DNA from 3 places in the Serratia montpellierensis genome. Region 2 is predicted to be linked to each of the others. Evidence: predicted binding sites of a transcription regulator. Region 2 holds the regulator's gene; each other region holds the start of a gene.
What was found. Region 2 encodes PurR, which represses purine synthesis genes. Its sites were predicted from a motif close to CANGCAAACGTTTGCNTG; they were not measured.

Region 1 (9,877 bases), on a different contig from region 2:
TTGCTGATCACGGTGCCGTGCGGGCCTTCCGGCAGCGGATTGGTCAAGCGCGCCACGTCACCGACGTTGAAGGTGATCAGCTCGGCGACGCCGGCGCGGCGGGCGTTGCCGCGCGCCATCTCAATCACCCGGCGATCGATATCGGAGCCGAAGAAGCGAGAGGCGGTTTCCTGCAGGCCGCGGCGTGCGCGCACCTGCGCTTCGGTGGTGACTTCACGCCACAGTTCGGCGTTGTGGCCGTTCCAGGCGCTGAAGCCCCAGTGTTGGCGGTGCAGGCCCGGCGCACGATCGGCGGCGATCATCGCCGCTTCGATCAAGAGCGTGCCGGAGCCGCACATCGGATCGAGCATCGGCGTGCCCGGCTGCCAGCCGGAACGCAGCACAATGGCGGCCGCCAGGTTTTCCTTCAGCGGCGCCTGGCCGGTAAGATCGCGGTAGCCGCGCTGGTGCAGGCCTTCGCCGCTCAGATCGAGCGCCACGCTGGCCATATCGCGCTGCAGGAAGACGTTAACGCGAATATCCGGCTGCTGCTTGGCAACCGTTGGGCGTTGGTCAAGTTTACGGGTGAAGCTGTCGACGATGGCGTCTTTCACCTTCAGTGCGCCATATTGGCTGTTGCGGATCTCTTCGTTCACGCCGCTGAAATGCACGGCAAAGGTTTTATCCACGCCAAAAATACTCGGCCAGTCGATCGCCTGCACCCCAAGGTACAGATCCAGATCGCTGTGCACGCGGAATTCGTTCAGCGGCAACAGAATGCGCGAAGCCAGGCGGCTCCACAGCAGGCTTTGGTACAGAAGACGATCGTCACCCTGAAAATGTACCCCACCCTGCACCACTTTGCAGTCGTGAGCGCCAAGCGCTTCCAGCTCGCTTTTTAACAGTTCTTCCAATCCACGCGCCGTGCTGGCAAACAGAGAGTTCATATCGTACTTATCACCAAAAAGAAAATTGTTGCGCATTATAGCTAATCCGCACCGCTTGTCATAAAGTTGCTCCCTTCTATTTAATAATCGCACGGAGATAAGGGTGATCACGCTTTCCAGACTCTACGTCCATCCGGTTAAATCACTGCGCGGTCTGCAGCTTTCTTACGCCCAGGTCGGCAGCAGCGGTCTGGCCTTCGACCGCAACTTTATGATCACCGAGCCGGATGGCACCTTTATTACCGCGCGCCAATACCCGCAGATGGTGCTGTTCACGCCGGCGCTGCTGCCAGACGGGCTATTCCTGACCGCACCGGACGGCGAAAGCGCCGCCATTCGCTTCAGCGACTTCGCCGTCGCGCCGCAGCCGACCGAGGTATGGGGCAACCATTTCACCGCGCTGATCGCGCCGGATGAGATCAACCGCTGGCTGAGCGGCTATTTCCAGCGTGACGTACAGCTGCGCTGGCTGGGGCCGGAGTTGACCCGCCGGGTGAAGAAGCACCCCGAAATCCCGCTGACGTTTGCCGACGGCTATCCTTATTTGCTGATTAACCAGGCTTCGTTCAACGATCTGCAGCAGCGTTGCCCCGGCAGCATCAAGCTGGAGCAGTTCCGCCCCAATCTGGTGGTGAGCGGCGCAACCGCCTGGGCCGAGGACGGCTGGCAGGTGATCCGCGTCGGCGACGTCATGTTCGATCTGGTGAAACCCTGCAGCCGCTGCGTGCTCACCACCGTCAGCACCGAGCGCGGCCGCAAGCACCCGAGCGGCGAACCGCTGAGCACGCTGCAAAAATTCCGTTCCGCCGACAACGGCGACATCGATTTTGGCCAGAATATGATCGCGCGTAACAGCGGCATCATTCGCGTGGGCGATACGGTGGAAGTGCTGTCGACCAAGCCGCCGCGCCCTTATGGCGCCGGGAAAGTGGTGGAGAGCGTGCAAGCGCCGCAAGACAGCGAGCACAGCGTCACTATCGAATACGAAGGAAAGGTGTTTACCGGCAACAACCAGCAGATCCTGCTCGAACAGCTGGAACAGCAAGGCATTCGCGTCCCTTACTCCTGCCGCGCCGGGATTTGCGGCAGCTGCCGCATTACGTTGCTGAGCGGTGACGTCGCGCCCCTGAAGAAAAGCGCGCTGGGCGACAACGGCACCATCCTGTGCTGCAGCTGCATCCCGAAAAGTGATTTGACGTTGGCGTAATCCGCCTTATACCGCCCTGTCGTAAGCCGGGGCGGCGCTTTCATCCTGCGCGCAGGGTTTCAACCGATCGTGCATCACCTTGATGGCATCGCCCAATACCATGGTGCGGCCGGCGACCGTCAGCTGATTTTGCGCCAGCAGGCACAGGCTGGCGTTATCCCCGGCCTCTACCACCAGCAAGCGCGCTTCTGCGCCGCTTTCCATCACTTTCACCGCCGCCAGCTCGCCGTTTTTCGGCTGTAACGGGTAGTGTTGCTGCGAGAAATGCCAGCTCTTTGGCATCAGCGGTTTCAGGAAGCGGTAGGCGACCAGCGCATTCAACACCAGCTCGGCCCGCTGTTCATGGCTAAGCTTGACCTGTTTGCACTGTTCTTCATAAGTGAAATAAAGGGCGGCGTCATCCACGCAAAAAGCACATTCATCAAAGGCGTCCGGCGTTAACATTTTGGCCGGGAAACGTGAACGGAAGATCATACCATTAGCTAAATCCAGCATTAGCCGATCGTGTTCGGCATCAAAATACCAACGCCAATTATCGTCAGGTTTTATCTTCATTTCGTATCCTTCTCGCTGCCTATGCCAACACCGCACTCACCCTAAAAGGCGATTTTATCACCGATAAAATAGCTTAAACATCGGATAATTCCGCGAACGATATTTATGCTAACGAACAAAATATAGACGAGCCGGGGGCAGAAATAAACCCCCGGAATAAAATGAGAGGAAAAATATTAGATATGGGTAACGATATCTTTAATCAAACGCGGGCCGTGATAGATAAATCCGGAATAAATTTGCAGTAGGCTCGCGCCGGCCTCCATTTTTTCGCGTGCCGCCGTCAGCGAATCGATGCCGCCCACGCCGATAATCGGTAGACGCCCTTGCAGTTCAGTGGAGAGACGACGGATCACTTCGGTGCTGCGTGATTGCAACGGACGCCCGCTTAACCCGCCCGCTTGTTCGCAGTAATTTAACCCCTGGATCAATTTTCGATCCAACGTGGTATTGGTGGCGATCACGCCGTCGATATTATGCCGCACCAGGCTGTCGGCAATTTGGATCAATTCTTCTTCTGAAAGATCCGGCGCGATCTTTACCGCCACCGGCACATATTTGTGATGTCGCGCATGTAATTCCTGCTGCTTATTTTTAATCGCAGCCAAAAGATCGTCCAGCGCTTCACCATACTGTAAGGATCGTAACCCCGGCGTATTCGGTGAAGAGATGTTAATCGCGATATAACCGGCATACGGATAAACTTTATCCATGCAGATCAAATAATCGTCTTTACCCTGTTCAACCGGGGTGTCTTTATTCTTGCCGATATTGATCCCAAGAATGCCGCCAAAATGGGATTTCTTAACGTTTTCAACCAGATTGTCCACGCCGTGGTTATTGAACCCCATGCGGTTGATCAGGCCTTCCGCCTCAACCACGCGGAACAAGCGCGGCTTGTCGTTGCCCGGCTGCGGGCGCGGCGTCACGGTGCCGACTTCCACATGGCCGAAGCCCATCGCGCCGAACGCATCGATACACTCGCCGTTTTTATCCAGACCGGCGGCCAATCCCAGCGGGTTTTTAAACGACAGCCCCATGCAGCTGACCGGTTTGGTCGGCACGGACTGACGGACAAGAAACGCTAATGGGGTGCCGGTAATACGGCTGAGCTGACGAAAGGTCACTTCGTGCGCACGCTCCGGATCGAGCTGGAACAACGCTTTCCTGATGAGGGGGTAGTACATGGACTCTCCTGATTTCCCGGTTGCAAACCGGGGGCGTATTATCCGGTATCCCCCGCCTAATTGGAATTGATTAAAGGCAAAAAAAGCCGTTTTTACGCAATCGTTTTCCCGCTTCACCGCCAAATCGGCGCCAATCCGCTTTTGCGCATATCCAAATCAAAAAATGAGATTTAAAAAACGCGCCCGGTTGCTGGTAGGTTTAAAACACTTCTCATTGATTTTCTAATTAAACCTAACTTTTAGTTATAAGGAGTGGCAATGCGCGTTATATCACTGGCCGGCAGCCCACGCATCCCATCACGTTCCGCCGCGCTGCTCTCGCTGAGTCAGAACTGGCTGCGGCAGCAAGGGGTGGAAGTGACGGCTTATACCCTGCACGACTTCGATGCCGAAGATCTGCTGTACGCCAACTTCAACAGTCCGGCGATCAAGGCGTTTGCCGACCAGCTGGCGCTGGCCGACGGCCTGCTGATTTCCACACCGGTTTATAAAGCGTCGTTCTCCGGGGCGCTGAAAACCCTGCTGGATCTGCTGCCGGAGCGCGCACTGGATCATAAGGTGGTGCTGCCGCTGGCAACCGGCGGTTCTGTCGGCCACATGCTGGCGGTGGACTATGCGCTCAAGCCGGTGCTGGCGGCGCTGAAAGCACAGGAAGTGCTGCACGGCGTGTTCGCCGACGACAGCCAGATCCAACTGACCGGCGAAGGCGCCACGCTCACCGACGCCGTGGCCGCCCGATTAGACGAGGCGCTCGCCAGTTTCTATCTGGCGCTGGGCCGCCGCAAACCGCCCGCGCTGCGCGTCGCCTCGCCGCTGGCGGTGCGTCAGACCGCCTGAAACGCCTGGAAAAGGAGAGCCTGAATGAAAGAACGTATCGCTTTACGGCGCTGGCTGAACGCTGCGGCCCTCACCGGCCTGCTGTCGCTGGTCTGGGCCAATGCCGCCGCTGCGCAAGATCCGGCGCAGTTCCGCATCGGCTACCAAAAAGGGTCGGTCAGCCTGGTGCTGGCGAAGAGCCACCGGCTGCTGGAGGAACGTTTTCCCACCACCCGTATCAGCTGGATCGAGTTTCCCGCCGGCCCACAGATGCTGGAAGCCTTGAACGTCGGCAGCATCGATCTGGGCAGCACCGGCGATATTCCCCCGATCTTCGCGCAGGCTGCCGGCGCGGACCTGCTGTATGTCGGCGTTGAGCCGCCCAAACCCAAGGCCGAAGTGATCCTGGTGCCGGAAAACAGCCCGATCAAAACCGTCGCCGATCTGAAAGGCCATAAGGTCGCCTTCCAGAAAGGATCCAGCTCGCACAATCTGTTGCTGCGATCGCTGCAAAAGGCCGGCCTGCAGTTCACCGATATCCAGCCCGCCTATCTGACCCCCGCCGATGCACGTGCCGCTTTCCAACAGGGCAACGTCGACGCCTGGGCCATCTGGGATCCCTATTATTCCGCCGCGCTGCTGCAGGGCGGCGTGCGGGTGCTCGGCGACGGCACCGATCTGAACCAGACCGGTTCCTTCTATCTGGCGGCGCGCCCCTATGCCGAAGCCAACGGCGCCTTTATCAGCCAGGTCTTGACGGTGCTGACCCAGGCCGATGCGCTCACCCGCAGCGACCGGGCGCAAAGCGTGACCCTGCTGGCCAATGCCATGGGTCTGCCGGAACCGGTGATCGCCAGCTATCTGGATCACCGCCCGCCGACCGCCATCACACCGCTCGATGCGCATACGATCGCCGCGCAGCAGCAAACCGCCGACCTGTTTTACGCCAACCGGCTGGTGCCGGTGAAGGTTGACATCTCGCAACGCATCTGGCGCCCAAGCGCGCAATAACTCATGGGAGAACATTGACGATGAGCCTGAACGTTTTCTGGTTTTTACCCACCCACGGCGACGGCCACTATCTTGGCAGCGCACAGGGGGCGCGCAGCGTCGATCACGGTTATTTGCAGCAGATCGCCCAGGCGGCGGATCGGCTGGGATTTGGCGGAGTACTGATCCCCACCGGCCGCTCGTGCGAAGACTCCTGGCTGGTGGCCGCCTCGCTGATCCCGGTTACCCAGCGGCTGAAGTTTTTGGTCGCGCTGCGGCCGGGCATCATCTCCCCTACGCTGGCGGCGCGCCAGGCGGCGACGCTGGATCGCCTGTCCAACGGGCGTGCGCTGTTCAATCTGGTCACCGGCGGCGATCCGGAAGAGCTGGCGGCCGAGGGGCTGCACCTGAGCCATGAAGAGCGCTACGAAGCCTCAACCGAGTTCACCCATATCTGGCGCCGGGTGCTGGAAGGCGAAACCGTCGATTTCGACGGCAAGCATATTCAGGTGAAAGGCGCCAAACTGCTGTTCCCGCCGGTGCAGCAGCCGCGCCCGCCGCTCTATTTCGGCGGATCCTCCGCCGCCGCGCAGGATCTGGCCGCCGACCAGGTAGAACTGTATCTGACCTGGGGAGAGCCGCCGGCGCAGGTTAAAGAGAAGATCGAAGAGGTTCGCGCCAAAGCAGCGGCGAAAGGCCGCCAGGTACGCTTCGGTATCCGCCTGCATGTCATCGTGCGGGAAACCACCGAAGAGGCCTGGCGCGCCGCCGACCGGCTGATCGCGCACCTCGATGAGGAAACCATCGCCAACGCGCAGCAGGCCTTTGCGCGCTTCGACTCCGTCGGCCAACGGCGCATGGCGGCGCTGCACGGCGGCAAAAAGGATAACCTGGAGATCAGCCCGAACCTGTGGGCCGGCATCGGCCTGGTGCGCGGCGGCGCCGGCACCGCGCTGGTGGGCGATGGCCCGACGGTCGCGGCGCGCATGCAGGAATACGCCGATCTGGGCATCGATACCTTTATTCTCTCCGGCTATCCGCATCTGGAAGAGGCCTACCGCGTCGGCGAACTGCTGTTCCCTCACCTCGATCTGGCGCAGGAAGAAACGCCTGCGCGCCTTCAGCCGGTGCGTCCGCAGGGCGAAGTGGTGGCCAACATCTATGTTCCGCAAAAAGTGTCGCAGAGCTGAGGAGGCCCCGATGGCTAAGAACGCGCAACGCATCCTGTATCGGCTGGCCCCCTGGGCACTGCCGCTGGCGCTGGTGCTCCTCTGGCAGGTCGCCGTCGAAACCGGTTGGCTGTCCAACCGCATTTTGCCGGCGCCGAGCGCGGTGCTGGCCGCCTTCTGGAGCCTGAGCAAAAGCGGCGAACTGTGGCAGCACTTGAGTATCAGCAGCCAGCGCGCGTTGATCGGCTTTGGCATCGGCGGCAGCATCGGACTGATCCTCGGTTTTATTACCGGGCTTTCGCGCTGGGGCGAACGCCTGCTGGACAGCTCGGTGCAAATGATCCGCAACGTGCCGCACCTGGCGCTGATCCCGTTGGTGATCCTGTGGTTCGGCATCGATGAATCCGCCAAGATCTTTTTGGTGGCGCTCGGTACGCTGTTCCCGATTTATCTCAATACCTATCACGGCATCAAGAACATCGATCGCGGCCTGTTGGAGATGGCCCGCAGCTACGGCCTGAGCGGTTTCCGCCTGTTTACACAGGTGGTGCTGCCGGGCGCACTGCCGTCGATTATGGTCGGCGTGCGTTTCGCTCTTGGCTTCATGTGGCTGACGCTGATCGTCGCCGAAACCATTTCGGCCAACTCAGGCATCGGCTACCTGGCGATGAACGCGCGTGAATTCCTGCAAACCGACGTGGTGGTGGTGGCGATCGTGCTGTACGCCCTGCTCGGCAAGCTGGCGGACGTGGGCGCGCAGCTGCTGGAGCGCGTCTGGTTGCGCTGGCATCCGGCCTATCAACTGAAACAGGGAGAAGCGCTATGACCCTTCCCGCTCGCCTTGCCCAAGGCACACCGGTGACGCTGGAGTCCATCGGCAAAGGTTACGGCAACCGTACGGTGCTGGACAATATTCAGCTGCGCATTCCCGCCGGGCAGTTCGTGGCGGTGGTCGGCCGCAGCGGCTGCGGCAAAAGCACCCTGCTGCGCCTGTTGGCCGGCCTGGAACAGGCCAGCAGCGGCGCTCTGCTCAGCGGCACCGCGCCGCTTGCCGCCGCTAAAGAAGATACTCGGCTGATGTTTCAGGATGCGCGCCTGCTGCCGTGGAAAACGGTAATCGACAACGTGGGGCTGGGGTTGCGCGGCCAGTGGCGCGACGCGGCGTTGCAGGCGCTGGACGCGGTCGGCTTGGCGGATCGCGCCCATGACTGGCCGGCGGCGTTGTCCGGCGGGCAAAAACAACGGGTCGCCCTGGCGCGCGCCCTGATCCACCGCCCTCGCCTGCTGCTGCTGGACGAACCGCTCGGAGCGCTGGATGCCCTGACGCGTATCGAGATGCAGGGGTTGATAGAAACGCTGTGGCAACAGCACGGTTTTACCGTGCTGCTGGTCACGCACGACGTTAGCGAAGCCATCGCGCTGGCGGATCGGGTGATCCTGATCGAAGAGGGACGCATCGGGCTGGATCTCACCCTCGACCTGCCGCGGCCGCGCCGCAAGGGGTCAGCCCGGCTGGCTGAGCTGGAGGCCGAAGTGCTGGAACGGGTATTATCGCCACCGGTTATCGGGGCCAGCCCGCGCCAGGCGGCAAATTGAACGGATAAAAAAGGGACGGCGCAGGCCGTCCCTTATCTATATCAGCATCAGCGCGAGAAGATCAGGCGTCGAGCGCCTTGCTGATCTTCTCGTACAGATCGCCGGACAGGTTTTCCAACCCTTTCAGCTGTTCCAGCGCCTTGCGCATCAGCGCCTGGCGACCCGCGTCGTAACGCTTCAGGCGAATCAGCGGTTCAATCAGGCGCGCGGCGATCTGCGGGTTGCGCTGGTTGAGATCGCTGAGGATCTCCGCCAGGAACTGATAGCCGCTGCCGTCCGCAGCATGGAACGCCGCCGGGTTGCCGGAAGCGAAGCCGCCAATCAACGAGCGGGTGCGGTTCGGGTTGCTCAGGCTGAACGAACGGTGTTGCAGCAGCGCACGCACCTTGCTCAGCACGTCTGCCGCCGGGCTGCTGCCCTGCAGCACGAACCATTTGTCCATCACCAGGCCATCCTGATGCCAGCGCTCGTCGAACGCCGCCAGCAGCGTATCGCGGCACGGCAGCTGGGCCGCGACCGCAGCAGACAGCGCCGCCAGCGAGTCGGTCATGTTGTCCGCCTGGCGATACTGTTCGCTCACCAGCGCGTCCGCCAGCGCGACATCTTCGCCGAACGCCAGGTAGCCCAGGCATACATTGCGCAAGGCGCGCTTGGCGATCTCGGCGTGCTCCACGCGGTAGCCGTCAGTCTTGTTGGCGTGATACACCGCCAGCCACTCATCGGCCAACTCACGCGCCAGGCAGCTTACTATCGCTTCGTGCACCGCAGCGATCGCTTCCGGATCGATGGTGGCGAACAGCTCGGCGATTTCGTTCTCCGACGGCAGCGTCAGGATCTGCGCCGCCAGCGCCGGATCCAGCTTTTCGTCCAGCAACACCGCGCGGAACGCATCGGCCACGTGCAGCGGCAGCGACAGCGGCTGCTTCTGCTGGTGCCGCGCCACGTTCAGCTTAATATAGGTCGCCAGCAGGCTCTGTGCCGCATCCCAACGCGCAAATTCATTGCGTGCGTGCTGCATCAGGAAGGTCAGCTGCTGGTCGCTGTACGGATAGTCCAGCTTCACCGGCGCGGAGAATTCGCGCAGCAGCGACGGCACCGGCTTGTGCGCCACGCCGTCGAACACGAAGGTCTGCTCCGCTTCGGTGACGTTCAGCACGTTGTTGACCGGCAGGCCGCCCTTTTGCAATGGAATGACGTTGCCTTCGCTGTCGTACAGTTCGATATCCAGCGGGATATGCAGCGGTAACTTCTCCGGCTGATCGGCGGTCGGCGCGGTTTTCTGGCTGACATGCAGGCGATACTGCTGGGTTTGTGCGTCGTATTCGTCGCGCACCGTCAACAGCGGCGTGCCGGACTGGCTATACCAACGACGGAAGCGCGACAGATCGACGTTGGACGCATCCTCCATCGCCTGCACGAAATCGTCGCAGG
Region 2 (9,877 bases):
GGAGCGGATTCAGCGTGTCGATCGCTGCAGGATGACGGCGGTCGGTTGTTTCTGCAGCCAGCGCATGCGCAGCGCCATCATGATGGCGGCGAAGGTCAGGCCGATGATAAAGCCGATCCAGAAACCGCTTGGCCCCATCGCCGGCACCACCACGTCGGTTAACGCCAGCAGATAGCCGCTCGGCAGGCCCAACACCCAATAAGCGATGAAGGTGATGAAGAAGATCGCGCGGGTGTCTTTATAGCCACGCAGCACGCCGCTGCCGATCACCTGGATCGAGTCCGAGATTTGATACAGCGCCGCCAACAGCATCAGCTGTGAAGCCATTGCCACCACCGCCGGGCTGTCGTTGTACAACAGGGCGATCGGTTCGCGCAAGGTGGCGGTAAACAGCGCGGTGCAGACGGCCATGGTGATGCCGACGCCGATGGCAGAGTAGGCGGCGACGCGCGCGCCTTCGACCGAGCCTTCCCCCAGGCGATAACCGACGCGGATGGTGGCGCCGACGCCCAGCGACAGCGGCAGCACGAACATCAGCGCGCTGAAGTTAAGCGCGATCTGGTGGCCGGCAACCGCAACGATCCCGAGCGGCGAAACCAGCAGTGCCACCACGGCGAACAGCGTGACTTCGAAGAACAGCGCCAGCGCCACCGGCATGCCGATGCCGATCAGGCGCTTCAGCGCCGCCCAGTCCGGGCCGCCGAGATCGCCTGCCTGGCGTTTGATGTCGCGCTGCGACGGCGCGCGCTTCACGTACCAGCGCATCATCAGGAACATGATCCAGTAGACGCTGCCGGTGGCGACGCCGCAGCCGACGCCGCCGAGTTCCGGCATGCCGAACTTGCCGTAGATGAAGATGTAGTTGATCGGGATATTCACCAGCAGGCCGAGGAAGCCGATCACCATGCCGGGCTTGGTTTTGGACAACCCCTCGCACTGGTTGCGCATCACCTGGAAGAACAGGTAGCCCGGCGCCCCCCACATGATGGCGTGCAGATAGCCAACGGCTTTATCCGCCAGCTGCGGATCGATGTTGTGCATCATGTCGATGACGAACTTGCAGTTATACAGTACGACAATCAACAGCACGGAGACGCCGGAGGCCAGCCAGAAGCCCTGGCGCACCTGATGGCCGATACGATCGCGGCGGCCGGCGCCGTTGAGCTGGGCGATAACCGGGGTCAGCGCCAGCAGCAGGCCGTGGCCGAACAGGATGGCCGGCAGCCAGATTGAAGTGCCGACCGCAACCGCCGCCATGTCGGTGGCGCTGTAGGCGCCGGCCATGATGGTATCCACCACGCCCATGGCAGTTTGCGATATTTGCGCGATGATGACCGGGATAGCGAGAGCCAATAAACTACGCGCTTCAATTAAGTACTTCTGCACGCATACACCTTTTCTATTTATATATGTGGGAGGGAGGGCTGCCGCGAGAGGACAACAATTAAAATAGCGGAATTTTGTCAAAAAGATTGTACCTGCTCGGCGTCGTTAAGCAAACGCCGCAGATAAATAGTTATTAAATGCGCAGGCACCCGATTTTTGCCGTCGCGGATTTGGTTTTCCGTGCCAACTGGGGCAAACTGCCGGAAGCGTTTTAACCTATTTAGTAGAAGAGGCACATATGTTCACCGGTATCGTACAAGGCACCGCGCCGCTGGTCGCCATTGATGAAAAACCCAATTTCCGCACCCACGTGATCGAGATGCCTGCAGAACTGCTGCCGGGGCTGGAGCTGGGCGCGTCGGTAGCCCATAACGGCTGCTGCCTGACCGTCACTGCGGTGGAGGGCAACCGCGTCAGCTTCGATTTGATCAAGGAAACGCTGCGCCTGACCAACCTCGGCGATCTGGCGCTGGGCGACATCGTCAATATCGAGCGCGCGGCGAAGTTCAATGACGAAATTGGCGGTCATTTGATGTCCGGCCATATTATCTGCACGGCGGAAGTGGCCAAGATTTATACGTCGGAAAATAATCGGCAGGTATGGCTGCGCATGCCGAATGCGGAATTGATGAAATATGTGCTGCACAAAGGTTTCATCGGCATCGACGGCATTAGCCTGACCATCGGCGAAGTGGTGAATAACCGTTTCTGCGTGCACCTGATCCCGGAAACGCTGGATCGCACCACGCTGGGTAAGAAACGCCTGGGCGATAAGGTGAACATCGAAATCGATCCGCAAACGCAGGCGGTGGTGGATACCGTCGAGCGGGTGCTGGCCAACCGGGAAGCGACGCTGGCGGCGGCGATGGCGCCGGCGCACAAAGACTGACAGCGATTCTGGCGTTGCCGCCGGAATCGAATCATAAGCAGAGAGGAGAAACGCGTGAAGTTTTATGGGAAAACGTTGTTGTTAACCGCGTTGCTGGCGCTGAGCGCCTGCAGCAGCTCACCTGAGCAGGGCGCCGGCGCGCAAATGGCCGATGCGGACGATACCTGCGGCGCTTCGCAGTATCAAAACTTCGTCGGTAAGCCGATGACGTCGCTGGAAGGCGTGCGGATCGACGCCAAGGTGCGCGCCATTCCGTACAACTCTGCCGTTACCATGGATTTCAACCTGCGCCGTCTGAACTTCCTTGGCGATAGCAACGATAAAATCATTCGCGTTTATTGCGGTTAACCCGCAGGGTCCGAAAGAGCAAAAAAAAAGCCCCGGCGATGATGTTGCCGGGGCTTTTTTATCGGGAAAGCATTCAGCGGGCGACGCGAATGCCGCCTTCAACGCCTTTCGGGCTGAATACCATCTGCCACAGCTGCAGATCGCGCGCCCGGAACGCGCCTGCGCAGGCGTTCAGGTAATAGCTGAACATCCGCTCGAAGCGATCGGAATAGCGCGGGGCAAGCTGCGGCCACGCCTGTTTGAAGCGTTCAAACCAGGCCATCAGCGTGCGATCGTAGTCGGCACCGATGTTGTGCCAGTCTTCCATCACGAAATGGCCTTCGCTGGCTTCGGCGATATGGCTCACTGAAGGCAGACAGCCGTTCGGGAAAATGTACTTGTTGATCCACGGATCGACGTTCATGTCGGTTTTATTCGAGCCGATGGTGTGCAGCAGGAACAGGCCGTGCGGCACCAGATTGCGCTCCACCACGTTGAAGTAGGTGCGGTAGTTTTTCGGCCCGACGTGCTCGAACATGCCGACCGAGACGATGCGATCGAACTGCTGATGCAGATCGCGATAATCCTGCAGCAGGATCTGCACATCCAGCCCGGCGCAGCGCGCCTGAGCCAGCTTCTGCTGCTCGGCGGAAATGGTCACGCCGACCACCGACACGCTGTAATGTTTCGCCGCATAGGCGGAGAGGCCGCCCCAGCCGCAGCCGATATCCAGCAAACGCATGCCCGGTTGCAGCTGCAGTTTTTCGCAGATCATCCGCAGCTTGGCTTCCTGCGCTTCCTCCAGCGTGGTGGCGTCTTTCCAGTAGCCGCAGGAATATTGCATGTAAGGATCGAGCATCAGGGTAAACAGATCGTTGCCGAGATCGTAATGTTCTTTGCCGACGATCCAGGCGCGCTTTTTCGATTGCAGATTGGTCAGGCGCGCGGCGGCGATACGCAGGGTATCTTTCAGGTGGTGGGGGAGTTTCTTCTCCAGCCCGGCGCTGACCACGCGCTGGAAGAACATATCCAGCCGTTCGCATTCCCACCAACCGTCCATATAGCTTTCGCCGAGGCCCAGCGACCCTTGCTGCAGGACGCGTTTAAAGAATTCGGGATTTTTAACCTGAATATCGAAGGGGCGCGATCCGTTGATTTCAATGCCGGCCAGGCCGAGCATTTCATGCGCGATACGGTACCACTGATTATCCTGGATGCTCAGATCTTCTATACACGATGAACTCATAGCTTCTCCATCACCTTCTTCTGACTGATGACCCGTTAGGAAACAGCTTAGACAATTTCTGCGGGTGCATACGTTTACCGACGGGAAATAAGCCCGCGGCGTCTGATATCCGACTATGAACAGAGGAAATTTAAAGAAGCGGCCCGACGCAAACGGCGCAGGAAAAACGCATCCTTAAAAAAGAGTGTGACGCAAGGCGCGTACACAATAGCTAATTGAGATATAGGGATTATAAGGTGTTACTTTACAAGGTTGTTTTTGAGTATAGGCGTGCCGAGACGTTGACTCAACTGTAAATCGCACTCGGCACGCATATTCTTTAAGTGATTATTGAGCTTAGTAATTATGACGCTGAGTTAGCATGCTCCCGCTGCGCTTTTTGCTGCGCATCGGCCACTTTTCCCCGCTGCAGGAAATACCCCAGCGCGGCCAGGATCACCGTCGATACCATCACCGTCACCGTCGCCAACAGCGGCTGGGCAATAAACGCCGACACCAGCATGCTCGCCACAAAACACAGCCCCAGCTGCAGCGTATTTTGCAGCGCGGCGGCTTTACCGCTGCTTTCCGGGAACGGCATCAGCGCATTCGCCACCATGATCGGGTAGCCGGCGCCGTTGACCAGCGCCATCACGCAGAACGGGATCAGCAGCGTGGTGAGCGTCGGAGCGGTCAGGGTTGCCACCAGATACAGCGCCGCCATGCTGACACCATAAGCTACCAGCAGCCACGGCAGCAGGGTTTTGCCATTGATGCGCTTTAGCGCGGCGCGACAGCCATAGCCCCCCAGCAGAAAAGCCAGCGTTTGCGGCACATAGCTCAGACCGATGTCGCTCGGGCCGTAGCCCATATCACCGAGGATGAACGGCGAGCCGGTCAGCCAGGCAAAGAAGCCGGCCGAGCAGGCGGCGTACATGGCGACGTTGCCGCTGAACACCGGGGATTTCAACAGTTGCCAGAAGCTGACGCCGTTTTTTGGCGCATCGGCGGTGGGTTGCGTTTTGGCGCGATCTTTGAGCAACAGCGTCGGCAGCAGCAGCAGGGCGGTGATGGCCAGCAGCACGGCGAAGATCGCACGCCAGCTGGCGTGGTTCAGCAGCCAGGCGCCCAGCAGCGGCGCCAGCGCCGGCGACAGCGCGACCAGCGGCATGATGGTGGCGAATACGCGATTGGCCTGGCCTTCGCGATAGCGGTCGACCACCAGCGCTTGCCAGATGGCGGCGGCGGAGCAGACGCCAACGGCCTGGATAAAACGCAGGATCCAAAGCTGCACGGCGTTCTCCACCCACAGCATGCCCAGGCAGCCGACGGCGAACAGCGTCAGGCCGATCAATAATACCGGTTTGCGGCCCAGGCGGTCGGAGAGCGGCCCCCACAGCAGCTGCGCGAAGGCGAAGCCGGCCAGGAAGATGCTCAGGCTGGCGCTGACCGCGCCGGCGGAAATTTGCAGTTCCTCCCGCATGGCGCCAAAGGCGGGCAGGTACATATCGGTCGCCAGATAACCCAGCATGCTCAGGCCGGCGAGATAGAACATAAAACCAAAGGAATTTCGCATGGTATTTCTCGTTAATATTTTAGTGTCGCAGGTTTTTAGCGCCGGCCAGTGTATCCGGCTGGATCTCTGCTTGTGAAACGGTAATATTTGCAAAGTGCTGTTAAAAAAATTGAAGGCAAAGCGATGTGGTCTGAATATTCTCTTGAAGTGGTCGACGCGGTGGCGCGTACCGGCAGTTTCAGCGCGGCGGCGCAGGAGCTGCACCGGGTGCCGTCGGCGGTGAGCTACACGGTACGGCAGCTGGAACAATGGCTGGCGGTGCCGCTGTTTGAGCGGCGTCACCGTGATGTGGAGTTGACGCCGGCCGGTGCGCTGTTTATCAAGGATGCGCGAGTTGTTATCAAAAAAATGCTCGACACCCGCCGCCACTGTCAGCAGGTGGCCAACGGGTGGCGCGGCCAGCTGAATATCGCCGTGGACATCATCGTCAAACCGCAGCGCAGCCGCCAGCTGGTGCTGGATTTTTACCGGCATTTCCCCGATGTCGAACTGATGTTGCAACCCGAGGTGTTTAACGGCGTGTGGGATGCGTTAGTGGACGGCAGAGCGGACATGGCGATCGGTGCCACCCGCGCGGTGCCGGTCGGCGGCGGCTTCGCCTTTCGCGACATGGGGTATATGAACTGGCTGTGCGTGGTCAGCCCACAGCACCCGCTCGCGCAACTGGCAGGGCCGCTGAATGACGATCGGCTTAGGCCGTACCCTGCGCTTTGTCTGGAAGACACTTCGCGCAATCTGCCCAAGCGCGTCACCTGGACGCTGGATAACCAGCGGCGGCTGGTGGTGCCGGACTGGACCTCGGCGCTCGACTGTCTGTGCGCCGGGTTGTGCGTCGGTATGATGCCGGCGCATCTGGCGCTGCCGCGGGTGCAGCGCGGTGAGTTGAAGGCGTTGCAGCTGCAGCAGCCGTTTCCCGCCAGCCCGTGCTGCCTGACCTGGCAGCAGGATAAACCGTCACCGGCGATGAGCTGGCTGCTGGCGTATCTGGGCGATGGGGAGACGCTGAATCAGGAGTGGCTGAGCGAGGCGAAGCCGGAAGCCGCGCAGGCTTCCGGCGCGGGGGATTAGCGGCGGTAGTCGATGAACGGCCCGTCGGCGACCGAGCGGCGTTCGATCAGCTTCGGATGCACTTCGATCACCTGCGACTCTTCGCGCTTGCTGATGATGCGATCCAGCAGCATGGTGAAGGCCATTTCGCCCAGGCGCTCTTTCGGCTGGTGAATGGTGGTCAGCGCCGGGGTGAAGTAGCGGGCGTTGCGCACGTTGTCGTAGCCGATCACGGAAATATCCTGCGGCACCCGCAGGCCCAGCTCGTCGGCGGCGCAGATGGCACCCATCGCCATGATATCACCGCCGCAGAATACCGCGGTCGGCCGCTGTTTTTGCGACAGAATTTGGTGCATCGCCTTGTAGCCGGACTCCGGCTCGAAGTCGCCCTGGACGATCCACTCTTCGCGAATGTCGATATGCGCTTCCTGCAGCGCCTTCATAAAGCCCTGGTGACGGCCGCCGCCGGTGTTGCGCGACAGCTGGCCCGGAATGGCGCCGATCTCGCGGTGACCGCGTTCGATCAGGTAACGGCCGGCCAGATAGCCGCCTTCGAATGCGTTATCGATGATGGTGTCGGTGAAGTCGCCGCGCGCGGCGCCCCAGTCCATCACCACCATCGGGATGTTACGGTAGTCTTCCAGCATGCCCAGCAACTGATCCGGGTACTCGGAGCACATGACCAGCAGGCCGTCGACGCGCTTTTGGGCCAGCATCGCCAGGTAGGCGCGCTGCTTGTCCAGATTGTTGTGCGAGTTGCACAGGATCAGGGTGTAGCCTTTGCTGTAGCAGCTGTTTTCCACCGCTTCGATCACTTCGGCAAAGTAGGGGGCTTCGCTCGAGGTGGCCAGCAGGCCGATCGATTTGGTGTGATTGACTTTCAGGCTGCGCGCCACGGCGCTCGGCGAATAGTGCAGCTCTTTAATGGCGGCCCACACGGCCGCTTTGGTCTCTTCGGCGACGAAACGAGTCTTATTGATGACGTGCGAAACGGTGGTGGTGGAAACGCCCGCGCGTTTGGCCACATCTTTAATCGTTGCCATGTAAGGAATGACTCCTGAACTCACATGTTTACAGCATGTAAGTGTGATGTTAATCGTTTGCCTACGTAGATCCTTCTCCAGAGAAGCGAAAACTGAGTTTTTAGTGTGTTGAAGTCTTCAGCGCTTAATCAGGAGGGGCATGGATGCCGGTACGCAGTTGTGAACTGCGAATTTTGTCGCATATTGAACAAAAGTGGAAGAGGTAATCGAGATTATAAACCGGGAAATGATAACAAGATTTTATCGGCGAACTGTGGGAAAATGATTTGACGTACTAATTGTGCGCCTTTTATCCTTAGGAAAGCCTATTTTAAAGGAGTTGTCATGGATACCGAATTGAAGATGTCGCTGTTCACTACCGTCTGCGCGTTGGCGGTCATTATCGCTTTCAGCTTCGTTGCCGCGTTGAATTGATTTCCCGCCGGCGATAAAAAAGGCGCAGCCTGGCTGCGCCTCATCACCTCAGAACCTGGCGTAAGCGCAGGTTTTCCGCTGCGAAGGTCCAGTTGACCAACGCCCAGAAGTTTTCCAGGTATTTTGGACGCGCATTGCGGTAATCGATGTAATACGCGTGTTCCCACACGTCAACTGTCAGCAGCGGTTTGTCTTCACCGGTCAGCGGGGTGGCCGCGTTGGAGGTGTTGACGATCGCCAGCGCGCCGTCCGGTTTTTTCACCAGCCAGGTCCAGCCTGCACCGAAGTTTTTCACTGCGGCATCGGTGAACTGCTCTTTGAACGCAGCGAAAGAGCCGAAGGATTTGACGATCGCCGCCGCCAGTTCGCCCTGCGGTTCACCGCCGCCCTGTGGTGACAGGCAGTGCCAGTAGAAGGTGTGGTTCCACACCTGCGCGGCGTTGTTGAAGACGCCGCCGTTAGAGGTCTTGATGATCTCTTCGAGCGATTTGCCCTCGAACTCGCTGCCTTTCACCAGGTTGTTCAGGTTAACCACGTAGGTGTTGTGGTGCTTGCCGTAGTGGTATTCCAGGGTCTCGGCGGAGATGTGCGGCTCGAGCGCGTTTTTCTCATACGGTAATGCAGGTAATTCAAACGACATTGCTTCCTCCTTTACAGCGCCATTCGCTTCCCGCCGGGCGAGAATCATATGGGCCGTTTTTTATTGTGGTCATTCAATCTTAACAATTTTCGTCATAAAAAACAGGAAGAAAAGCGAGAAATGCGCGTGGGGCGGTGCGATGGGCGATAGCTTGAGCAGGCGGTTGCGACCAGGGCCGCAACCGCGCAAAACAGGGAATTAACGGATAGTTTTCGGCGTCACTACGCGGCGTGCGCCGATGTAGTGGTTTTGCCAATAGTCGTTATCGAGCTGGCTGATGCGGATCTCTTCGCCGGTGCGCGGCGACTGGATGAATTTGCCGTTGCCGAGGTAGACGCCAACATGGTCCGCCACGCCGCGGTTGTTGATGCGGAAGAACACCAGATCGCCGCTTTCCAGTTCGCTTTTCTTGATCGGCGCCGCATCGCGCAGGTGATACATCTCGTTGGCGGTGCGCGGCATCTTGATTTTCACTACGTCTTTGTAGGCGTAATAGATAAGGCCGCTGCAGTCGAAGCCGGTGCGCGGCGAGCTGCCGCCCCAGCGGTAAGGTTTGCCCATCTGGCCCATCAGCTTGGCCATCGCGGTTTGTTTGGCGTGTTGGTAGCGTTTTTTGTGGGCGGGACTGAGTTTCAACGGCTTTTCTTCACGCGCCAGTTTGGCGGTGGCCATACCGGCTTCGCGGTGGCGGCCATAGCCTTTTTTATAGCCCTTTTTCGGCGGGGTAACTTTAATCTTGGCTGTTTTCTGCGCTTTGGCCTTGGGTTTGGCGCTGGCGATCTTTTTCGCGCTTTTCTCGCTTTTCGCCTTGGCGGTCTTGGCTTTTTTCTCGGGAGCCGTCACTTTGGCTTTTTTAGCGGCTTTGTCCGCTTTCTTTTTTCTGCGGTCATCGGGCCGCGCTTCATTAGCATGGCTTTTACGCTGCTCGGCGGCAACACGCGCCTGTGGCGCAGCGTGCGCCAAATTGAAGAAGAGCTGCGTAAACAGCAGCGCAAAGAGCGTAAGAATTAAACGCATGTCGACGTCACCAACCTTGGCCCCGAAACGGATATCGAAAGAGTTACAGTATTCCCGAATTTCGCCATATAAAACAGCGAAGAACTCATAAATAATAATCCATATTGTGAGAAAACGTTAATGACATTTTTTTTGGTTTAAAATCAGCCCGTTAATGTATGAAAAAACGCCAGGGGGCGGCGGCGGATATAATTAAGCCGCGTCGTCATCGCGGCGCAATATATTAGTGAAATGGTCGGATTAAAAATGTTATTCTCAACGTATGTTTTGACCGGAATGACGTGGCCGGTGAAACGCGATCGGCGGCGGGCGA
Region 3 (9,877 bases), on a different contig from region 2:
GCCGCCAACGACAACAATAAAGACGACCGCCATGTGGTCACTACTCTCAGCGCCGGGAAAAACCTGACCGCGGCGGCGAATAACCAACTGCTGACTTACGGCGCCAGGTTGACTTCGGGCGCCAATATGACGCTATCCTCCGGCGGTGATATGCGCTTCGAGGCGGTGCAAAACCACACTTACCGAGAAGGTGGCAACGAATTTACCGAAACTCGCACCCAGCAAGGGACCGAGCTGAATGCCGGCGGCCTTATGGCGGTGATTTCCGGCGGCAGCATTCTCTTTCAGGCCACCAAACTCCTGTCTAAGGGACAACTTGGACAGATAGGTATTTCTATTGACCTTTCTGGGGTTGACTCTGCATTTTCAATGGCTGAACGCCGGGTTCAGGAGGCTAGGCAGCGACTTGAACAGACGATAAATAATAGGTCTAAGACCGAAAACCAACTAAATGCAAGTAAACACGCATTGGGTAGCGCACGTCAGCACCCTGATACCTTGTCGTTATTTGATGCTGCCGCACATCCAATTACGTCATCATCATCCCGGTTCGTTTCAGTGCCGGTTTATAGCGGAGGGGGCGTTCACTTTGACGCTTCGGCATTGATTGATAATCAGGCACACCTCGAGCGGTTATTACGAGAAGGGGGCCGGGCGTTTGTTAATAATGTCCTTCAATGGGGAGATGTCACTGCACCGACTCAAGACGGCGTCAAAGTCGGTAACGCGATAAAAGAAGCGACCATAGAAGAATATGACAAGATTCGTCAGCGTTTAATAGACCGCCAGAATGCGATAAATAACGCGCAAAGTGCGCTAAATGCATCCCAACATGCATTTGACCAGGCCCAGCAGCAGACTCTACAACAGACGAAAGAAAAAAATGATGCCGAAAATCAACTTAACGTGGCTCTGGCAGCAAAACAGCGCCAACATGATGCGGAAAGACAACGTAAAGAGCAGGAAGATGCTCGAAATCGTGAACTGGCGATTCGCACCGGTTCCTTGGATATCGCCGCCAAGGGCGGCTATCTCTACGCCCAGGCGATGGAAGAGTCCAGCCACTACGAGAAAAAGGAAACCAAGCGCAAATGGTGGGGCAAGAAAACCGAGGTTAAGCAGACCCGCCATGACGTGACCAACAAGGTTACCGAGTTTACCGCCGCCGGCAATATCACGCTGATGAGCCGCGACGACAGCACCTATGAAGCCAGCAAAATCGCCGCCGGGCAAAACGCGCGCCTGACCAGCTCCCGTGGACAGGTTAACTTCCGCGCGGTGAAAAACACCTCTTTCGAACAGACCGTCAGCAATTCGAAAGGCTTCTTTATCAAGCAGGCCAATAAAGGGTACGAAGACAATAAGTGGGTGCTGCCGAGCATCCATACCGGTGGCGCCTTGACCGTAGAGGCCGCCAAGGGTGTTAACGCCGATGTGAAGGTGAAAAACGGCCAGGCGCTGCAAAGCGCCATCGATGCCCTGGGCAATACGCCGGGCACCACCTGGGTCAAAGATCTGAACAAGCGCAACGACGTGCAGTGGAGCAAGGTCAAAGACGCTTACGACAGCTGGGATTACAAGAGCCAGCACCTGAACCCGGCGGTGGCGGCGGTGATCGCCATTGCGGCCGCGGCGGTGACCGCAGGCAGTTCACTGGCGGCCACGGCGGCCTCCAGCGTTTCCGGCGCCGTGGGCGGCGGGGTGGTAACCAGCGGCGCGGTCACGGCCGGGATGTCTTCTCTGGCCTCCCAGGCGGCGGTCGCGCTGGTTGAGAATCAAGGCAACCTGTCGAAAACGCTGCAGGCGCTGGGCAGCAATGAAAACGTCAGGGCGACCGCCACGGCGATGGCGATCGGCGGAGCGCTCAACGGCTTCGACAGCGCGATGGGCTGGAGCAAGGATGCGGCGGGCAAACCGCTCAATCCAAATAACGTCAAACTGCCGCAGCTGAGCAACGGCGACTGGAGCAAAGTGGCGCAGCGGGTGGCCGGGCAATCGGTCATCAGCTCCAGCCTGAATACCGCCATCAATGGCGGCAGCTTCAAGGACAACCTGACCAATGCGCTGCTGGCGAACATCGGCAGCCAGGTTCAGGCCGAGGGCGCCAACCTGATTGGGGATAACGGCGACGTTCTGGGTGCGGCCGGGAAGTCAGTCAGCCATGCGGTTGTGGCAGGCATCGCTGCGGAAATCGGGCGCGGCGACGGTAAAGGGGCTGCTGCCGGGGCGCTGGCGGCGGAGCTGGCCGGCGTCCTGATGCAGAGCACGCTGTTCGAACCGGCCAATCTCAACGAAAAGGAACGCCAGCTCTATCGTCTGCAGGAAGCGTTAAACGGCAATGAAGTAAAAGAGCAAACGGCACGAGTAATCGGGGCTTTGACCGGGGCGTTGACAACGCATACGCCGGAAGGCGCCTACAGTGCTGCAGACAGCGCGCAGTCGGTTTATCGCTACAACATGACCGAACATATGTTGATGCAGTATGCGCTGGATAATCAGAAAGACATTTTGGCCGCTGATAAAGGTGATGTTGCTGCGGCAAAACGTGTTGTGGCTCGCCGAGAAGCTGCCGCAATAGTGGCGACCGTAGGTGGCGGCGGTCTGGTACTTACTGCGGGGGGAATGACGCTGGTGGGAGCTGCGCCAGAATTGGTTCTGGCTGCACGATTGGCAATTGCCGGCTGTAAAACCAACCCCGCGCTTTGCCTGAACCAAGCCGGTATTTATGCGGCAGACATTGTGGCACCAGAGGCGATTATTGGTACTGGCGCCGTAACCACCGGCAGCACATTGATTTTGGGTAAGACCGAAGACAGCGTGAGGAAGTTGAGCCGACAGCTGGTGAACGCTTCCGATGAATTATACAAAACAAAAACGTTCAACACTCAGCCGGTTGCCGATTTTATCAAAGGGGAAACGGCAGCCGGGGCGAATTTGTCGACTAAAACGGCAGATTATCTGCGGGACATGCAGAAGGTTAACACTAACCAGTTGGTTAAACTTTTCGACAAAACGCAGCCAGATGGTAATGTAACTGTTTTTGGTAAGTCCATAGCTCAAGTTTTAGGCGATGGAGGGAGTAATAGAAAAGGAACAACAAAAGTTTTTGCTTCTGAATCACTTAGCGATAAGGATATCTATGATTATGCGCAATCACTTGCTGGAGGCCTCCCTCTTAACGAGGTGAGAAACGCGAAAGGTATTGTGTACTATGCAAAGTTTGAAGGGAAAATAATAAATCTGAGAAACTATTCTACAAGTGCACAAGAGTCGAAAGCTCGGTGGACGATTGATATTATTGGGAATAAAGATATAAACAAATTATCGAATCTCTCCGATAACAAGTTTGAAATCAAGTTTAGATAGGTGATCTATATGCTTACAATAGAGCAATATGAAAATAGGAAGGAAGCTCTTGTGGGAGCATCGATGGTGACTATTTGGGAAAATATTCATCCGGATAGTCTATCAGGTAAGATCTGCCTTTCTTTTTATGAGGAAAAAGAGTTATTCCTCTGGTTTATCGAGCATTTGATGAATGAGGGGATAGTAAAACTTGGCAACGGGGGCGAGTTCTTGAAGGGAACAGTGAAAGAGCAGGTCGATAAATTTAGAGCCAGTTTTCCTAATACTCCTGAAGAGATGGAGTATGGCGCTTTTAATGGATACTGGTTTTTATCTGATGCATGCCCCGCTGGCCTTGTCTGGATTCACGAAAACGGCTATCAAGATTGGACTTAGATGCTGTTGTTATAAATAGTGCGTAATATTATTGTTTGACTACTAAAAGCCCGCTGTTGCGGGTTTTTAGTTTTTTAAACTTGTATCTATTCCATCTCAGTTGTTATAAGTGATTCTGTTAGAGTGCAGATGCGTTACAAAGTGCTCTTTTTGATAATATGTCTCCCGCATAACTTGTTCTGCAATATCTACGATGAAATTGGGTTTTTATCGTCCCCGCCCCGTAACCCGCAACACTACCCCCACCAGCAGCAACGCGGCCCCCGAGGCATAGAGCGGGAACCAGCGCGTCCACCAGAGCGGGGAAAACAGCGGGGTGCTATTGGGATCTGCAGGCGCGTAGCCGCTATAGGTATTCAGACCGGCGGCGATGGCGAGCATCGCCAGGCCGATAAAAAGCAGCAGGTTTGAGACGGTTGTCATGGCATTTTTCCTTTGTAGAGGCAGAGGGTAACTCTTACTATCAACATGAATTATTATTCGATTAATTATCTCTGCTGAATGTTATTTATTTCCGCATTCATCAGGCTATTTCCTGACGATAAAATAGCATCCATTAATACTAGTCGCTTATTTTCCAATAAAAAACCCGCCTGCGCGGGTTTTCTCTTTTTCTTGCCGATCGTCACTTCACCAGCGGCTTATCATTGGGCGTTTTGAACTTCGCCAGATATTGCGGCTGGAAGATGCACATGCGCAGCACGGTGCGGTATTCGCCGTTGACGAAGAACTCGTCGATCAGCTCGCCTTCCACGTTGAAGCCCAGCTTGCTGTAGATGTGGATCGCTTTCGGGTTCTCCTTGTCGACGATCAGGTACAGCTTGTACAGGTTCAGCACCGAGAAGCCGTAGTCCATCGCCAGACGGGCGGCGGTGCTGGCGTAGCCTTTGCCCTGGTGGGCAGGATCGATGATGATCTGGAACTCAGCGCGGCGGTGGATGTGATCGATCTCCACCAGCTCCACCAGGCCGACCTTGGCGCCTTCGTGCTCGATGATAAAGCGGCGCTCGCTCTGGTCGTGGATGTGTTTGTCGTAAAGATCGGAAAGCTCGACAAAGGCTTCGTAGGGTTCTTCAAACCAATAGCGCATAACGCTGGCGTTGTTGTCCATCTGGTGGACGAACGACAGATCGTCCCGTTCCAATGGGCGTAACCTGACGCTGGCAGTGCTGGACATGTGGGCTCCTCTGTGCCGTGAAATTGTGCAAAGTATAACTTCACAGAATGGAAGAAGGCGAAAAAAAACGGCGCCGCGTGGGCGCCGTTTAGGCAAGGTTCAGGCTGCGCGCATCAGTCGGCGGCGTGACCTTGCTCAGGCAGGCGTTCGCCGTCCAGCCAGGCGGCGCCATCGCGCATCGCCAGGCGGCCGTCCACGAACCAGCTCACCACCAGCGGATAGATCGTGTGTTCCTGGGTTTGCACCCGCTCAACCACGTCATCCTCTTCGTCGTCAGCGAAAATCGGCACCTTGGCCTGTAAAATCACCGGGCCGCCGTCGAGCTGTTCGGTCACGAAGTGCACCGAGGTGCCGTGTTCGCTGTCGCCGTTGTCGATGGCCTGACGGTGGGTATGCAGACCCGGGTATTTCGGCAGCAGGGAAGGGTGGATGTTCAGCATGCGGCCGGCATAGCGCTGCACGAACTGCGGGCTGAGGATGCGCATGTAGCCGGCCAGCACCACCAGATCGGGCTGGTACTGGTCGATGGCGTCAGCCAACGCGGCGTCGAACGCCGCGCGGTCGGCGTAAGCCTTGGCATCCAGCGCCTGGGCGGCGATACCCGCCGCCTCGGCGCGTTGCAGGCCGTAAGCCTGCGCCTTGTTGCTGAACACCGCCACGATTTCGGCGGCGATGCGGCCCTGCTGGCAGGCGTCAATCAGCGCCTGGAGATTGCTCCCCTGGCCGGAGACCAACACCACGATCTTTTTCATCAGTTGATGACCACTTGTTGTTCGTCGGAAGAGGCGGTCAGTTTACCGATTTTCCACGCTTTTTCACCTGCCGCGGTCAGCAGCGCGATGGCCGCTTCCACTTCGGCTTCCGGCAGGGCGATGACCATGCCTACGCCGCAGTTAAACGTGCGGTACATTTCATGACGGCTGACGTTGCCGGCCTGCTGCAGCCAGGTGAACACCGCCGGCCACTGCCAGCTGGCTTCGTCGATCACCGCCTGCATGCCTTCCGGCAGCACGCGTGGAATGTTTTCCCAGAAGCCGCCGCCGGTGAGGTGAGCGATGGCGTGGACGTCCGCCTTCTCGATCAGCTCCAGCACGGACTTCACGTAAATCTTGGTCGGCGCCAGCAGGTGGTCGGCCAGCGGTTTGCCTTCCAGCTGGGTGGCGGTCGGATCGGTGTTGCTCACTTCCAGGATTTTGCGCACCAGCGAGTAGCCGTTGGAGTGCGGGCCGGAAGCGCCCAGGGCGATCAGCGCGTCGCCGGACTGTACTTTGCTGCCGTCGATGATCTCGGATTTTTCGACCACGCCGACGCAGAAACCGGCCACGTCGTAGTCTTCGCCGTGGTACATGCCCGGCATTTCAGCGGTTTCGCCGCCCACCAGCGCACAGCCGGACTGTTTGCAGCCTTCGGCGATGCCGGTGATCACGCTGGCCGCGGTGTCCACGTCCAGCTTGCCGGTGGCGTAGTAGTCGAGGAAGAACAGCGGCTCAGCGCCCTGAACCACCAGATCGTTGACGCACATCGCCACCAGATCGATGCCGATGGTGTCGTGGCGTTTCAGATCCATCGCCAGACGCAGCTTGGTGCCCACGCCGTCGGTACCGGAAACCAGCACCGGCTCGCGGTATTTCTGCGGCAACGCACACAGGGCGCCAAACCCGCCCAGACCGCCCATCACTTCCGGGCGACGGGTCTGTTTAACTACACCTTTGATGCGGTCTACCAATGCGTTGCCTGCATCGATATCGACACCTGCGTCTTTATAGCTGAGAGAGGTTTTGTCGGTCACTGCGCGATTCCCCACGACGATTTGCGGTTTGAAAACTGTGCTTCCGATGTTGATTCCGGAATAAGGCGCGGCAATTCTAACAGCGCAGGCAAACGTTTGCGAGCGGCTTGTGAACCGGCTCCGCTTTTTCGTCATCTATACTGATATTCAAACTTTTGTTGATCCCGATCGGGCTATTGTGGGTGGCGCGGCGAAAAAAAGGAGGTATAATCCCGCGATTTTTTTGGCCGCAACCACCTTAATAGGAGAAAAATGATGAAGATCGTTGAGGTGAAACACCCGCTGGTAAAACACAAGCTTGGCCTGATGCGCGAAAATGACATCAGCACCAAACGCTTCCGTGAGCTGGCCTCAGAAGTGGGTAGTTTACTGACCTATGAAGCGACCGCCGATCTGGAGACGGAAAAAGTCACCATCGAAGGCTGGTGCGGGCCAGTTGAAGTGGAACAGATCAAAGGGAAAAAGATTACCGTGGTGCCGATCCTGCGCGCAGGCCTGGGCATGATGGAAGGGGTGCTGGAGCACGTGCCGAGCGCGCGCATCAGCGTGGTGGGCGTTTACCGCGACGAAGAAACCCTGGAGCCGGTGCCGTACTTCCAGAAATTGGTTTCCAACATCGAAGAGCGCATGGCGCTGGTTGTCGACCCGATGCTGGCCACCGGCGGTTCGATGATCGCCACTATCGATCTGCTGAAGAAAGCCGGCTGCCACAGCATCAAGGTGCTGGTCCTGGTGGCGGCGCCGGAAGGCATCGCCGCGCTGGAGAAAGCGCACCCGGACGTTGAGCTGTACACCGCCTCCATCGATCAGTGCCTGAACGACAAGGGCTACATCGTGCCTGGCCTGGGCGACGCGGGCGACAAGATATTTGGTACTAAGTAAACATTTGAGCCGACTTAACGAGTCGGCTTTTTTTTGACTAAAACCTATAAAACCAATAAACCGAGGAAAAGCACACATGACCCGTCGCGCCATCGGCGTCAGCGAGCGCCCGCCGCTGCTCCAGACCATTCCGCTCAGCTTCCAGCACCTGTTCGCCATGTTCGGCGCCACCGTGCTGGTGCCTATCCTGTTCAAGATCAACCCGGCGACCGTGCTGCTGTTCAACGGCATCGGCACGCTGCTGTATCTGTTCATCTGTAAAGGCAAAATCCCGGCCTACCTCGGTTCCAGCTTCGCGTTTATCTCGCCGGTGCTGCTGCTGTTGCCGCTCGGTTACGAAGTGGCGTTGGGCGGTTTCATCATGTGCGGCGTGCTGTTCTGCCTGGTGGCGCTGATCGTGAAAAAGGCCGGCACCGGCTGGCTGGACGTGATGTTCCCGCCGGCGGCGATGGGGGCGATCGTCGCCGTCATCGGGCTGGAGCTGGCGGGCGTGGCGGCCAACATGGCGGGGCTGCTGCCGGCGGAAGGCACCAGCGCCGACTCGACCACCATCACCATTTCGCTGGTGACGCTGGCGGTCACGGTGCTCGGCTCGGTGCTGTTCCGCGGTTTTCTGGCAATTATCCCGATCCTGATCGGCGTGCTGGTGGGCTATGCGCTGTCGTTCTTCATGGGCGTGGTGGATTTGACCCCGATCCGCGAGGCGCACTGGTTCGCGCTGCCGACCTTCTACACCCCGCGCTTTGAGTGGTTCGCCATCTTCACCATTCTGCCGGCGGCGCTGGTGGTGATCGCCGAGCATGTCGGCCACCTGGTGGTGACCGCCAACATCGTGAAAAAAGACCTGATCCGCGATCCGGGGCTGCACCGCTCGATGTTCGCCAACGGTATCTCGACGGTGTTCTCCGGCTTCTTCGGTTCCACGCCGAACACCACCTACGGCGAGAACATCGGCGTGATGGCCATCACCAAGGTCTACAGCACCTGGGTGATCGGCGGCGCGGCGGTGCTGGCTATCCTGCTGTCCTGCATCGGCAAGCTGGCGGCGGCGATCCAGGCGGTGCCGGTGCCGGTGATGGGCGGCGTTTCCCTGCTGCTGTACGGCGTGATCGGCGCCTCGGGCATTCGCGTGCTGATCGAATCCAAAGTGGATTACAACAAGGCGCAAAACCTGATTCTGACCTCGGTGATCCTGATCATCGGCGTGAGCGGCGCCAAGGTGCACATCGGCGCGGCGGAGCTGAAAGGCATGGCGCTGGCGACCATCGTCGGCATTGGCCTGAGCCTGCTGTTCAAGGTCATCAGCCTGTTCCGCAAGGAAGAAGAGGTGCTCGACGCGCCGGACGAACCGGCGGAGCAGAAGTAACGAAAAGGGCAGCCCAGGGGCTGCCCTTTTTATTCGTGTTTCTGCATTTATATCCGTTGGGATAAAGTAGCTGATAGCATTAACAACATCGGTTAAAAGGAAAGAGGGCATGGAGTACTACGGCTATATTTTGCTCAAATTTGTGATTGGCTTTGTCATTGTTATCACCCACCTGAACCTGTCGGGAAAGACCCAGCTATCGCAGATGACCCCAGTAGATTTTATCGGTAACTTTGTGCTCGGGGGCATTATTGGGGGCGTTATCTATAGCGACAGCATCCCCTTGTACCAGTATGTCGTTGTATTACTTATCGGTGTAGGGCTAATTTCTCTGTTGAATGCAATCAGTAAACACTGCAACTTCTTTCGTTCGGTCACTATAGGCAATCCGATACCAATTATAAAAAATGGCCGCTTTTTGATGGAAAATATTTTAGCCAAGAAAAATAAAATCGACATCTTGAACGTTTCCTCACAGCTGCATGCGCAGGGGATTCACGCCTTTCAGGAGATTGTCTATGCGCAAATTGAGCCGGGCGGCCAGATCACTGCGGTATGCGAGGGAAATGAACTGCCTTCAGTTATCATTATGAAAAATGGCAGGGCCAGGCCTTATGAGCTGCAGGAGATTAGTAAAGATGAGGAGTGGTTGAACCAAACTATCCGTGAACATGGCATAGAGCCGAAAGATATTTTTATTGCTGAGTTTTGGGACGGTAGGACAGCATTCATTCTTAATGACGGACGTATAGTTAAATAGTGAAAAAGGGGAGCCTCAGCTCCCCAATGTCATATTAGCTGCGAATTTTGCGGTACACGAACAGCACCACGATGGCGCCGATAACCGCTACCACGAAGCTGCCGAAGTTGAAGCCGTCAACCTTGCCGTAGCCGAAGAAGGTGCTGATATAGCCGCCGACCA

Region 1: pyrD (quinone-dependent dihydroorotate dehydrogenase) is a predicted target of PurR. The motif match lies at 3,969-3,986, and genes of this name have one in related genera.
Region 3: purM (phosphoribosylformylglycinamidine cyclo-ligase) is a predicted target of PurR. The motif match lies at 6,793-6,810, and genes of this name have one in related genera.

Annotation. Positions count from the first base shown of each region.
Region 1 is NZ_VOSN01000005.1:165,728-175,604, forward strand. Features, by position in the region: gene rlmKL (bifunctional 23S rRNA (guanine(2069)-N(7))-methyltransferase RlmK/23S rRNA (guanine(2445)-N(2))-methyltransferase RlmL) at 1-926, opposite strand, end outside; gene FUU19_RS06220 (YcbX family protein) at 1,030-2,133, shown strand; gene FUU19_RS06225 (cell division protein ZapC) at 2,140-2,688, opposite strand; gene pyrD (quinone-dependent dihydroorotate dehydrogenase) at 2,865-3,875, opposite strand; gene ssuE (NADPH-dependent FMN reductase) at 4,134-4,712, shown strand; gene FUU19_RS06240 (sulfonate ABC transporter substrate-binding protein) at 4,737-5,702, shown strand; gene ssuD (FMNH2-dependent alkanesulfonate monooxygenase) at 5,723-6,871, shown strand; gene ssuC (aliphatic sulfonate ABC transporter permease SsuC) at 6,882-7,676, shown strand; gene ssuB (aliphatic sulfonates ABC transporter ATP-binding protein) at 7,673-8,446, shown strand; gene pepN (aminopeptidase N) at 8,508-9,877, opposite strand, start outside.
Region 2 is NZ_VOSN01000022.1:356,643-366,519, forward strand. Features, by position in the region: gene FUU19_RS23940 (MATE family efflux transporter) at 10-1,386, opposite strand; gene FUU19_RS23945 (riboflavin synthase) at 1,625-2,275, shown strand; gene FUU19_RS23950 (I78 family peptidase inhibitor) at 2,330-2,623, shown strand; gene cfa (cyclopropane fatty acyl phospholipid synthase) at 2,697-3,848, opposite strand; gene punC (purine nucleoside transporter PunC) at 4,192-5,403, opposite strand; gene punR (DNA-binding transcriptional activator PunR) at 5,527-6,471, shown strand; gene purR (HTH-type transcriptional repressor PurR) at 6,468-7,493, opposite strand; gene cydH (cytochrome bd-I oxidase subunit CydH) at 7,818-7,907, shown strand; gene sodB (superoxide dismutase [Fe]) at 7,951-8,547, opposite strand; gene FUU19_RS23985 (C40 family peptidase) at 8,746-9,564, opposite strand.
Region 3 is NZ_VOSN01000011.1:35,723-45,599, reverse strand. Features, by position in the region: gene FUU19_RS11575 (DUF637 domain-containing protein) at 1-3,366, shown strand, start outside; gene FUU19_RS11570 (DUF596 domain-containing protein) at 3,376-3,741, shown strand; gene FUU19_RS11565 (hypothetical protein) at 3,949-4,164, opposite strand; gene speG (spermidine N1-acetyltransferase) at 4,367-4,918, opposite strand; gene purN (phosphoribosylglycinamide formyltransferase) at 5,032-5,670, opposite strand; gene purM (phosphoribosylformylglycinamidine cyclo-ligase) at 5,670-6,707, opposite strand; gene upp (uracil phosphoribosyltransferase) at 6,963-7,589, shown strand; gene uraA (uracil permease) at 7,666-8,955, shown strand; gene FUU19_RS11535 (DUF421 domain-containing protein) at 9,065-9,715, shown strand; gene FUU19_RS11530 (GlsB/YeaQ/YmgE family stress response membrane protein) at 9,750-9,877, opposite strand, start outside.